Regions from separate parts of the Brachybacterium sp. GCM10030267 genome, predicted to be linked through region 1. Evidence: riboswitches for the same ligand, from Rfam matches in the RefSeq annotation. Region 1 holds a riboswitch; the other holds the start of a gene.
What was found. Region 1 has a riboswitch for thiamine pyrophosphate ahead of ACFQS2_RS04010 (TenA family protein). Riboswitches for the same ligand answer to the same signal wherever they lie in the genome.
Positions count from the first base shown of each region.

Region 1 (4,938 bases):
GGCATCGGCATCATCGGCGCCGGCACCATCTCGGCCGAGTACCTCAAGAACCTCACGTCCTTCCCGGACGTGGCCGTGCACATCATCGGTGACCTCTACCCCGAGGCCGCCGCGACCCGCGCCGCGGAGTTCGGCGTCCCCGCCTCCGGCACCGCCCAGGACGTGCTGGACCACCCCGAGGTGGAGATCGTCATCAACCTGACGATCCCCACCGCGCACGCCGAGGTGTCCCAGTCGATCGTGGCCACCGGCAAGCACGTGTGGACCGAGAAGCCCATCACCACGATCCCGGCCGACGCCACCGCCCTGCTCGAGGCGGCCGCGAAGCACGGCGTCCGCATTGGCGGCGCCCCGGACACGGTGCTCGGCGCCGGCATCCAGACCGCGCTGCGCACCCTGCGCGACGGGTCGATCGGCGATCCGGCCAGCGCGCTGACGATCTTCCAGTCCCCCGGCCCGGAGGACTGGCACCCCAACCCCGCCTTCCTGTTCCAGGAGGGCGCTGGGCCGCTGTACGACATCGCGCCGTACTACGTCACCACCCTGGCCCTGGCCCTCGGCCCGGTCACCAGCGTCTCCGCGGTCGGCTCCAAGGCCCGCGACCAGCGCACCATCGGCTCGGGTCCGAAGGCCGGCGAGGTCTTCGACGTCACCGTGCCCACCCAGGTCTCGGCGCTGCTGCGCTTCGAGTCCGGCCAGAACGCGACCGTGCTGCTGAGCTTCGACTCCCCGCACAAGCGCGCCGGCTTCGTCGAGGTCTACGGCACCGAGGCGACCCTGACCTTCCCCGATCCCAACGTGTTCGACGGAGACTCCGCGCTGACGGTGTACCGCGGCGAGGAGCCGGCTCCGGTGCCCGCCACGGGCGCCACCACGGGTCGCGGTCTGGGCGTGCTGGAGATGGCCCGCGCGATCCGCGCCGGCGTCCCCCACCGCGCTCAGGGCGAGATCGCCGCCCACGTGCTGGACATCATGGTCGCCATCGAGACCGCCATCAGCCGCGGCGAGACGGTCACCGTGAACTCCTCGTTCACCGAGGTCGAGCCCATGCCGGCCGACTTCGACCCGTTCGCCTCGACCCTGAGCACCGCCGCGGCGACCGTCTGAGCTCCGCGCGGCTGGACGGTACTCACACGCACAGGCGCGGCTATATACATCGCGCCTGGCCGCTGGAGTACCGCTGAGCAGGATCGCCCTGGCTCGCACGGCGCACCCGCCGAGGGCCCCTGCTCCCATCCCGGGAGCAGGGGCCCTCGGCGCGACGCGGTCAGCGGGCGATCGCCCGGGTGACCTCCTCGATGCTGGTGCCGCCCTCGACCAGCATCCCGTAGATCTGCTCGTACCTCGCGGCCATCACGGGCAGGTCGAACCGCTCGAGCGCATCGCGCCGGCATTCCTGGGCACTGATCTCCCCGGAGCGCTCGATCGCGGCCGCCAGGGCCTCCACCCCGGTGGCCAGGAACCCGTTGTGCCCGTCGCGGACGATCTCCGGGACGCTGCCGCGCGGGGTCGCGATGACGGGGGTGCCGCAGGCCAGGGCCTCGGCCATGACCATCCCGAAGGGCTCCTCCCAGCGGATGGGGAAGACCAGGCACGAGGCGCGGGCGACGAGGGAACACGGGGCGACCAGCCGCGGCCATGACCCGGCACCGCCGAGGAGGCCACCCCTGCCCTGACTCCCCGGCATCGTGCGCGTTCACAGATCGCCACAACCCATACGGCCCACCACGAGGCACGGATACAGTCACCAGCGGCCACCACTGGAACCGCGACGACGAGGGCACGCCATGACCCGCAACCACCTGACCGAACGCCTCGATACCGGCACCGTCATCTGTGCCGAGGGCTTCCTCTTCGAGCTCGAACGGCGCGGCTACCTGACCGCCGGCGAGTTCGTGCCCGAGGTCGCCCTCGAGCACCCCGAGGCGCTGCGCACCCTGCACGTGGACTTCCAGCGCGCCGGCTCCGACATCGTCGAGGCCTTCACCTACAACGGTCACCGCGAGAAGATGCGGGTCATCGGCAAGGAGGACCTCCTCGAGCCCCTGAACCGGTCCGCCCTGCAGATCGCCCGCGAGGTCGCCGACGCCGTCCCGGGCAATCTCGTCGCCGGCAACATCTCCAACTCCAACATCTGGGACCCTGCGGACACCACGACGCAGCGCGAGGTCCGCGGCATGTTCGAGGAGATGGTCGGCTGGGCCGTCGAGGAAGGGGCCGACCTGATCGTCGGGGAGACCTTCTACTACGCCGAGGAGGCGCTGACCGCGCTCGAGGTCGCCAAGGCCTCCGGCCTGCCCGTGGTGATCACTCTCGCCCCGATGGCGTTCCAGGAGATGGCCGAGGGCGCCGGGATCGTCGAGACCGCACAGCGCCTCGAGCAGGCCGGGGCCGACGTGGTGGGTCTCAACTGCTTCCGCGGGCCGGCGACGATGCTGCCGTGGCTGCGCGAGATCCGCGAGGCCGTGGACTGCCACGTGGGCGCCCTGCCGATCCCGTACCGCACCACGGAGGAGGAGCCGACGTTCTTCAACCTCTCCGATCCCGCCGCGGCCGTGCCCTCCCCGCACGGGCGCACCTTCCCCACCGCCCTGGACCCCCTGCTGACCAACCGCTACGAGATCAGCGCCTTCGCCCGTGAGGCGCTGGAGCTGGGCGTGAACTACCTCGGGGTGTGCTGCGGCGCAGCCCCGATCCACATCCGGGAGGTCGCCGAGGCCGTCGGCCGCACCACCGAGGCGAGCCGCTACTCCGAGCGCATGGAGAACCACTTCATGTACGGCAGCAACGAGCGCCTCCCGGAGCATATCGTCGGCTTGGGCTCGCGCGCCTGAGCGTCGGCCCCGGACAGGTTCGGGTCCGGCCCGACGAGGCTCCAGGCTTCGCCCGAAGAGCTCTTGACTCGGCCCGACGTCGCTCGGGGCTCCGCCCGGCGCGAGGGCTTGAGCTTCCAGCGATCGCGGGCCCGAGCAGTCGATCATCGGCGCGGAATATCGGATACTGCCAGTGACCGGACACCACCGGAGGAAAGGAGCAGGACGATGACCAGCACGCCGCACGAGCACTCCCCCGAGGCCCCGCTCGAGGACGCCCTGGACCAGGAGGTCGATGCCCTGCCGGACGACGGGACCACGGACGCCCTCGGCTCCGAGGAGCTCGGCTCCGTCACCTCCGCCTACGCCGATCCAGCGGATGTCCTCGACCAGCGCCGCGAGGTCCCGCTCGACGAGGACTACGCCCCCGAGGCGACCGGTGAGGACGGCTCCGAGGACAGTGCCTTCGGGGCCGACGACGGCGCCTTCGACTCCGAGTGAACGGCGACCGACCGCAGGAGCGGGACGCCGCTCGCTGACCGGCGGGACAGTCGGCCAACCTGACCGGCGAGACCGTCGGCCCAGCTGATCGGTGGGACCGTCGGCGCACCTGATCGGCGGGACCGTCGGCCCACCTGATCGCTTGATCTCCGACCCATCGGTCATGCGTGATCTCGCCGCGTGATCGGTGACCCTCCGGGAATCGATCAGGGCGATCACGGCCCCGCTCAGCCGCCCCGGGACCCGGCCCCAGCGCCGGGGTCCCGGGGCGGCTCCTGCTGTGTCGGGGTAAGGTCGTCGTCGACACGGGGTGCCCCGCCAGGGGCTGAGATCACACCCGACGAACCTGATCGAGTTAGCGCTCGCGGAGGGATGTCATGACGTCGCACTGCGTCACTGCGTCACTGCGTCACTGCGCCGCTCGCCGCGTCGCGAGCGCGCCTCGAGGTCGGGCCCCGGGTCACCGGATCGGGAGCTCCCATCCGGACGGATCGACCGACGAGGAGAAGTCCCGATGTCCACCTCTTTCACCGACGACCTCCGTGAGGCCAGCGAACCCACCTGGACCCGAGCCGTCCAGCACCGCTTCGTGGCGGAGCTCCACGACGGGTCGATCCCCGACGAGGTGATGGCCGGATACCTGATCCAGGACCATCGCTTCCTCGACAGCTTCCTGGTGCTCCTCGGCGCCGGCATCGCCGAGGCCCCCGCGTTCGAGGCCCGGCTGCGGCTGTCGCAGTTCGTCGGCGAGGTCGCCGGGGACGAGAACACCTACTTCCTGCGCGCGTTCGAGTCCCTGGGCGTGAGCGAGCACGACCGCGCAACCGTCCCGGACACGCTGGCGACCACCGGCTTCACCACCATCTTCCGCGAAGCCGCCGAGACCCGGGACTATGCCGCGATCCTCGCCGTGCTGGTGGTCACCGAATGGCTCTACCACGACTGGGCCGCCGCCGCTCCGGACCCGCGGCCGAGCAGCTTCGTCCACTCCGAATGGATCGACCTCCACGACAACCCGGACTTCGCCGGCTTCGTGAACTTCCTGCACGCCGAGCTCGACGCAGCAGGACCCGGCAGCCCCGAGCGGGCCCGGGAGTTCTTCGAGCGCACCGTCGCCCTCGAGCTCGACTTCTTCGAGCAGTCCTACCTCCACCCGTTCACCGGGGAGGCACGATGAGCCTGTTCGACGATCTCAGGTCCGCCGCCCTGCCCGACTGGGACGATTACACCCGCCACCCGTTCGTCGAGCAGCTCGGCGCGGGCACACTGCCGCTCGCCGCATTCCAGGACTACCTGATCCAGGACTACCTGTTCCTCATCCAGTTCGCCCGGGCCAACGCGCTGGCCGCCTTCAAGAGCCGACGGCTCGAGGACATCCAGCACTCCGCCGATGCCCTCGCGACGACCCTGGCCGAGACCGATCTGCATGTGCGGCTCACCGCGAGCTGGGGCATCGATCGCTCGCAGCTGGACGCCGCACCCGAGAAGCAGGCCACCGTCGCCTACACCCGGTACGTGCTCGACTGCGGGCAGGTCGGTGACCAGCTCGACCTGAATGTGGCCCTCGCCCCGTGCGCGATCGGGTACGCCGAGATCGGGGCCCGTCTGGCTCCCCGGCTCGAGG
Region 1 is NZ_JBHTCX010000003.1:340,120-345,057, forward strand. Features, by position in the region: gene ACFQS2_RS03990 (Gfo/Idh/MocA family protein) at 1-1,107, shown strand, start outside; gene ACFQS2_RS03995 (glycosyltransferase) at 1,268-1,687, opposite strand; gene ACFQS2_RS04000 (homocysteine S-methyltransferase family protein) at 1,788-2,834, shown strand; gene ACFQS2_RS04005 (hypothetical protein) at 3,042-3,314, shown strand; TPP riboswitch at 3,611-3,704, shown strand; gene ACFQS2_RS04010 (TenA family protein) at 3,829-4,491, shown strand; gene tenA (thiaminase II) at 4,488-4,938, shown strand, end outside.

Region 2 (4,938 bases), on a different contig from region 1:
GCGCGGCCGCACGCGGGTTGAGCGAAGCAGGACCGAGCGAACCAGGACCGAGCGCGCCAGGGCTCACCGCCCCGGGACCGCGCCTCGGGGCGGCTCCGCGGACCGTTCCTCCCCAGGCCGCCTCCGTCCACCAAAATCCCAGGTGTCTTTCCCGGGAATCCGAGCCCGTGGTGCCATGCTTATCGCACCTGGTCGACTAACGGCCGGTGAACACCGCCTGACTTCCCCAGGAGGCACCGATGAAGGTCACCGACACACACCCCAGCGCAGCCGAGCATTTCGACTACCTCGAGCCCGATCTCCAGCCCGAGACGGCAGCCGACGAAGCCCAGATCTTCGCGCGGGAGAGGGACGAGACCCTGACCGGCCTGGTGGAGGCCACCGGCCCCCTCGCGGTCAGCTCCCGCCACCTCTCCGCTCGCTCCGCCTGAGACCACCAGCCGGAGAACGTTCCCGCGGGAACGTTCTTCCGTCGGGTCCGGTCAGCGGCGGCCCGGTCAGCGGCCGAGCGCTCAGGCACTCGCCGTGTGCCCGCCCGGCTCCCGGCGCGCCACGGTGACCAGATGGTCGACCGGGCCGTGCCCCTGCTCCGGCGCGAACGAGAGGTCATAGGCGGCGCCGCCGATCAGCGCCCGCTGCAGGAAGTCACGCCCCGCGCCGACCGCGGCCAGGTCGTCTCCTGCTTCGGATTCGCCGACCCTCTCGTGCGAGGCGTCCATGGTGGCGGCGAGAACACCCAGGGCGTCGGGCCCCGCTGAGCGGACCATCGCGATGCGCGCGTACTGCGCGGCGATCGCCGCGGAGAGCGTGCACCCGGTGCCGTGGGTGGCGCGGGTGCGCACGCGCTCGGCCCGCAGCAGGTCCACGCCGCCGGGGTGAGCGACGACGTCGACGACCTCGTCGTCATCGTGGTGCCCGCCCTTGAGGACCACGACGGCGGGACCCAGCTGCTGCAGCCGCACGGCCTGCTCCTGCATGGTCTCGACATCGGGGGCGACCTCCGCATCCAGCAGCTTCGCCGCTTCGGGCAGGTTCGGCGTGATCACGTGCACCAGCGGCAGCAGCAGTTCGCGCAGGTTCTGTGCCGCCTGCCGGGGCAGCAGTTCATCGCCGCTGGTGGCGACCATGACCGGGTCGAGCACGACGGTGCCGAACTGGCCGGCTCGCGCGGCCATGGTCTCGGCGACGGCGGCGACGACCTCGGCGGAGGTGAGCATCCCCAGCTTGGTGGCGTCCAGCGGGATGTCATCCAGAACGCTGGTCAGCTGCGACTGCACGTCCTCGGCGGTCATCGGCGTCACGGACTGCACGCCGCGGGTGTTCTGCGCGATCACGGCGGTGATCGCGGTGGTGCCGTAGACGCCGAGTGCCGTGAACGTCTTCAGGTCGGCCTGGAAGCCGGCGCCGCCGCTGGGGTCGGAGCCGGCGATGGTCAGTGCTGTCGGTGGTCGCATGGGGCGGTCCTCCTGGGGTGTGCTGCGGAGCCGGGCCGGTGGGGGGCGGGGTCCGCGGACGGGTGGTCACGGACTGCTGGATGAGCGGCCCTGGTCGATGGCTTCTCGGAGTCGGCCGGCGGCCGCAGCGGGGTCGGGTGCCGCGGCGATGGCCGAGACCACGCAGAGACCGTCCACACCGGTGGCCGCGATCTCCGGGGCGAGGCGGTGGTCGATGCCGCCGATGGCGACGGCCAGCGGAGCTGAGGCGGCCGATACGTGCCGCGCCTGCCGCCACGGGTCCAGGCACTCCGCCAGTCCCTCCAGGCCGAGCGGCGGCGCGGCGTCGGCCTTGGTGGCGGTCGCGCGGATCGGGCCGATGCCCAGCACGTCGGCCGTGTCCTCCGCGAGCGCGGCGCGCACCTGGCCGGCGGTGCCGGCGGAGAGGCCGATCATCAGCTCCTCCCCGAGCACCTCGCGGGCAGCGGCCGCGGCGACGTCGCTCTGGCCCACGTGGAGGTGGCACCGCGCGGCCTCGGCCACACCGAGACGGTCGTTGACGAACAAGGGCACCTCCTGGGCGCGAGGGCCGAGCTCGCTCGCCAGGCGTTCCCGGCATGCGCGGACCAGCTCGAGCAGGTCGGCGTCGGAGGCGTCCTTGTCCCGCAGCTGGATCGCGCCCGCTCCGCCGCGGACGGCGGCGAGGACCACGCCGGGCACCGCGTCGATCCCGCCGGACAGCGCCGAGTCGGTGACGTGGTACAGCGAGAAGTCGGCCGCATGGGCGGTGCGCAGGGACGGCCGGATCACGCCGGGGCCGCCTGCTCCTGAAGACCCACGAGCTCGAGCACGTCGGCGGGCGTGAGGGTGTCCAGCGCATCGAGCCAGCCGACGGCGAAGGACCCGACTCCCTGCGCCTCCCGCGCGGCGAGGGTTCCGGCGGCGCCGTGCAGGGCATGTGCGGCGAGCACCGCGTCGTGGGGGGTGAGGTCGGTGTCGCGGCTTGAGCCCAGGAGGGCGGCGCAGGTCGCGCCGAGCGCACAGCCGGTGCCGATCACTCGCGCGAGCAGGGCGTCGCCGCTGGTCAGCACTGTGATGCGACCCGCGGAGACGATCGCGTCGCGCTCCCCGGAGACCGCGACCACGGCACCAGTGCGGGCGGAGAGGTCGCGGGCGGCGTCGAGCACCGCCTCGACCGTGTCGGTGGAATCGACGCCGCGCCCTCCCCCGCCGGTGCCGGCGAGCGCGGCGATCTCGGAGGCGTTGCCGCGGACGGCGGCGGGCCCGAGGGTCAGCAGTTCGTGCGCCAGCGGGGTGCGGACGGGCAGCGAGCCGACGGCGACCGGGTCGAGCACCCAGGGCCGTCCGGCGTCGCGGGCGGCGCGGGCGGCGGCGGGCATCGCCTGCACCTGTCCCTCGGCCACGGTGCCGGTGTTCACCAGCAGCGCGTCGGCCGCAGCGGCGAAGACCGGCGCCTCCTGCGGGTGGTCCACCATCGCGGGGGCGGCCTCGATGGCCAGCAGGACGTCCGCGGTGATCTGCTGGACGACGGTGTTGGTGATGCAGTGGACGAGCGGGCTGTGCCCGCTGAGCGCCTCGAGGGCGCTGCGTAGCCGGTTCTCGGGCGTGCTCGTAGTCATCGGTGACGATCCCTTCGCAGGTGCAGACCAGGGCAGGTTCGACGGGTGTGCTCTCAGCCGCCGCTTCTCGACGGCACCCCGCGTCACTGGTCGGCGACTTTAGCAGGGGCCGAGACAGGGGCACACAGGATCTTCACACTCATAATCCTGTAATTCCTTGGTATTCTCTTGACCTTCCCTTGACCTGATGCCACGGTGTGAGCGGCAACGCATCGACGCGGATCCACGACGGACAACCGTCTCCCGCAGTCGGCGGAGAGGACGCCATGACCATCACGAGCACCGCACGCCGGGCCCGCACCGTACTGACCGTCGCCGCGGGGGCGGCGCTGCTGTCCGCGTCGGCCTGCAGCACGAGCGCCGGAGCCGACGGGGAGGACAGCGCGGGGGCGCCGTCCGAGACATCGGATCAGGGTGAACAGCAGGAGGGCGGACAGAACACCAGCGACGGCGGGGGCGCCGCGACCAGCAGTGAGCAGGGGGACGGGGACTCGGACGAGGGGTCCGAACAGAACGATGGGGTGGATGCGGGCGACGAGGACGAGGCGACGGAGCCGACGGAGCCTGAGACCCGTCTCGTGCTCGTCACCGATCTGGGACCCGAGGAGCCCGGTGAGGGCGATCTCGTGCGCAGCCCCGACCAGCTGGCCGCCCTGCTGACCGGGCCCCTCGGCGGGATGGCCGAGTGCTACGACGAGCTCACGCTCAGCCCGGGCGCCACCGCGTCGTGCATGGGCCCGGCGAGCGTCGACTCTCCCGACCCGGACCAGGAATGGACGGCGCACTCGGTGCGGATCCCGTCCGCGGAGGACTTCACCGCCGGCAGCAGGGTCGCGATCCTGTTCACCACCGGCGGCGCCCTGACCGGGCCGGCCGAGGTCCTGCTGGAGGAGACCGTGTCCCTCACCGGCCTCGGCGTCAGCTCGACGTTCGGGGCCGAGGACCTGGATTCCGAGCAGCTCGCGCAGCACACGCTGGAGGTGCTCACCTCCCCGAATGCTTACGTCCCCGTCGACTACGCCGACTGGGAGCACGTGAGCTGCCAGGACGGCCTCTCCTTCGCGACCTTCGAACCGGTGGCCTGCACCGCGACCACCGCCGGCGGCGATCACTGGGAGCTGGAGGTGGCGCCCGGGGCTTTCGCCGGCAACGACCAGGGCCTGCTGGTGGGCATCGAGACCCTGTGACCGTCGTCCAGCGGAGCGGCTGAGCATCGCGGCCAGGCCGTGCGGCCGACCGGGGGGAGGCCGCAGGGCGAGTGAGTGACCGGCGCCCCTCGCGATACAGTCATCGCGTGAGCGCGACCACACTGCCCATCCCCACCGATGCCGGCGACCTGCCCGGACTGCTCTGGCTGCCCGAGCACCGCGAGGAGCCGGTGCCCGGCCTCGTGGTGCTGCAGGAGATCTTCGGCGTCTCCGACTACATCCAGCGGCGCTGCGCGGATCTCGCCGCGCTCGGCTATGCGGTGCTGGCCCCGCAGCTCTTCGCCCGCCTCGATCCGCCGATCGTCGGCATCGACGACTGGGAGGACGCGGAGTCCTGGCTCGGCGAGGCCATGACCCTGACCCAGCAGCTGCCCTGGGAGCGGGCCGAGGCCGACGCCATCGCCGCCCTGGGCGCGCTGCGTGCGCACGGCGCGGTGGACTCCGAACGGGTGGGGCTGCTGGGCTTCTGCTACGGCGGCGGCCTGGCCTTCGCCGCTGCGGCGTCCGCCGCCGAGGAGGACCGCCCGCCCACGACGCTGGTCAGTTACTACGGCTCGGCCCTGCCTTCCCTGCTGGATCGCGCGGGCGTGGTCACCATGCCGAGCCTGCACCACTTCGGCACGGCAGACGACTTCATCCCGCCCGAGACCGTCGAGC
Region 2 is NZ_JBHTCX010000007.1:161,120-166,057, reverse strand. Features, by position in the region: gene ACFQS2_RS06055 (hypothetical protein) at 240-431, shown strand; gene thiD (bifunctional hydroxymethylpyrimidine kinase/phosphomethylpyrimidine kinase) at 513-1,454, opposite strand; gene thiE (thiamine phosphate synthase) at 1,521-2,243, opposite strand; gene thiM (hydroxyethylthiazole kinase) at 2,240-3,073, opposite strand; TPP riboswitch at 3,065-3,164, opposite strand; gene ACFQS2_RS06035 (hypothetical protein) at 3,340-4,260, shown strand; gene ACFQS2_RS06030 (dienelactone hydrolase family protein) at 4,368-4,938, shown strand, end outside.
Region 2: linked by a shared signal. The riboswitch ahead of thiM (hydroxyethylthiazole kinase) and the one ahead of ACFQS2_RS04010 (TenA family protein) in region 1 are both predicted to bind thiamine pyrophosphate.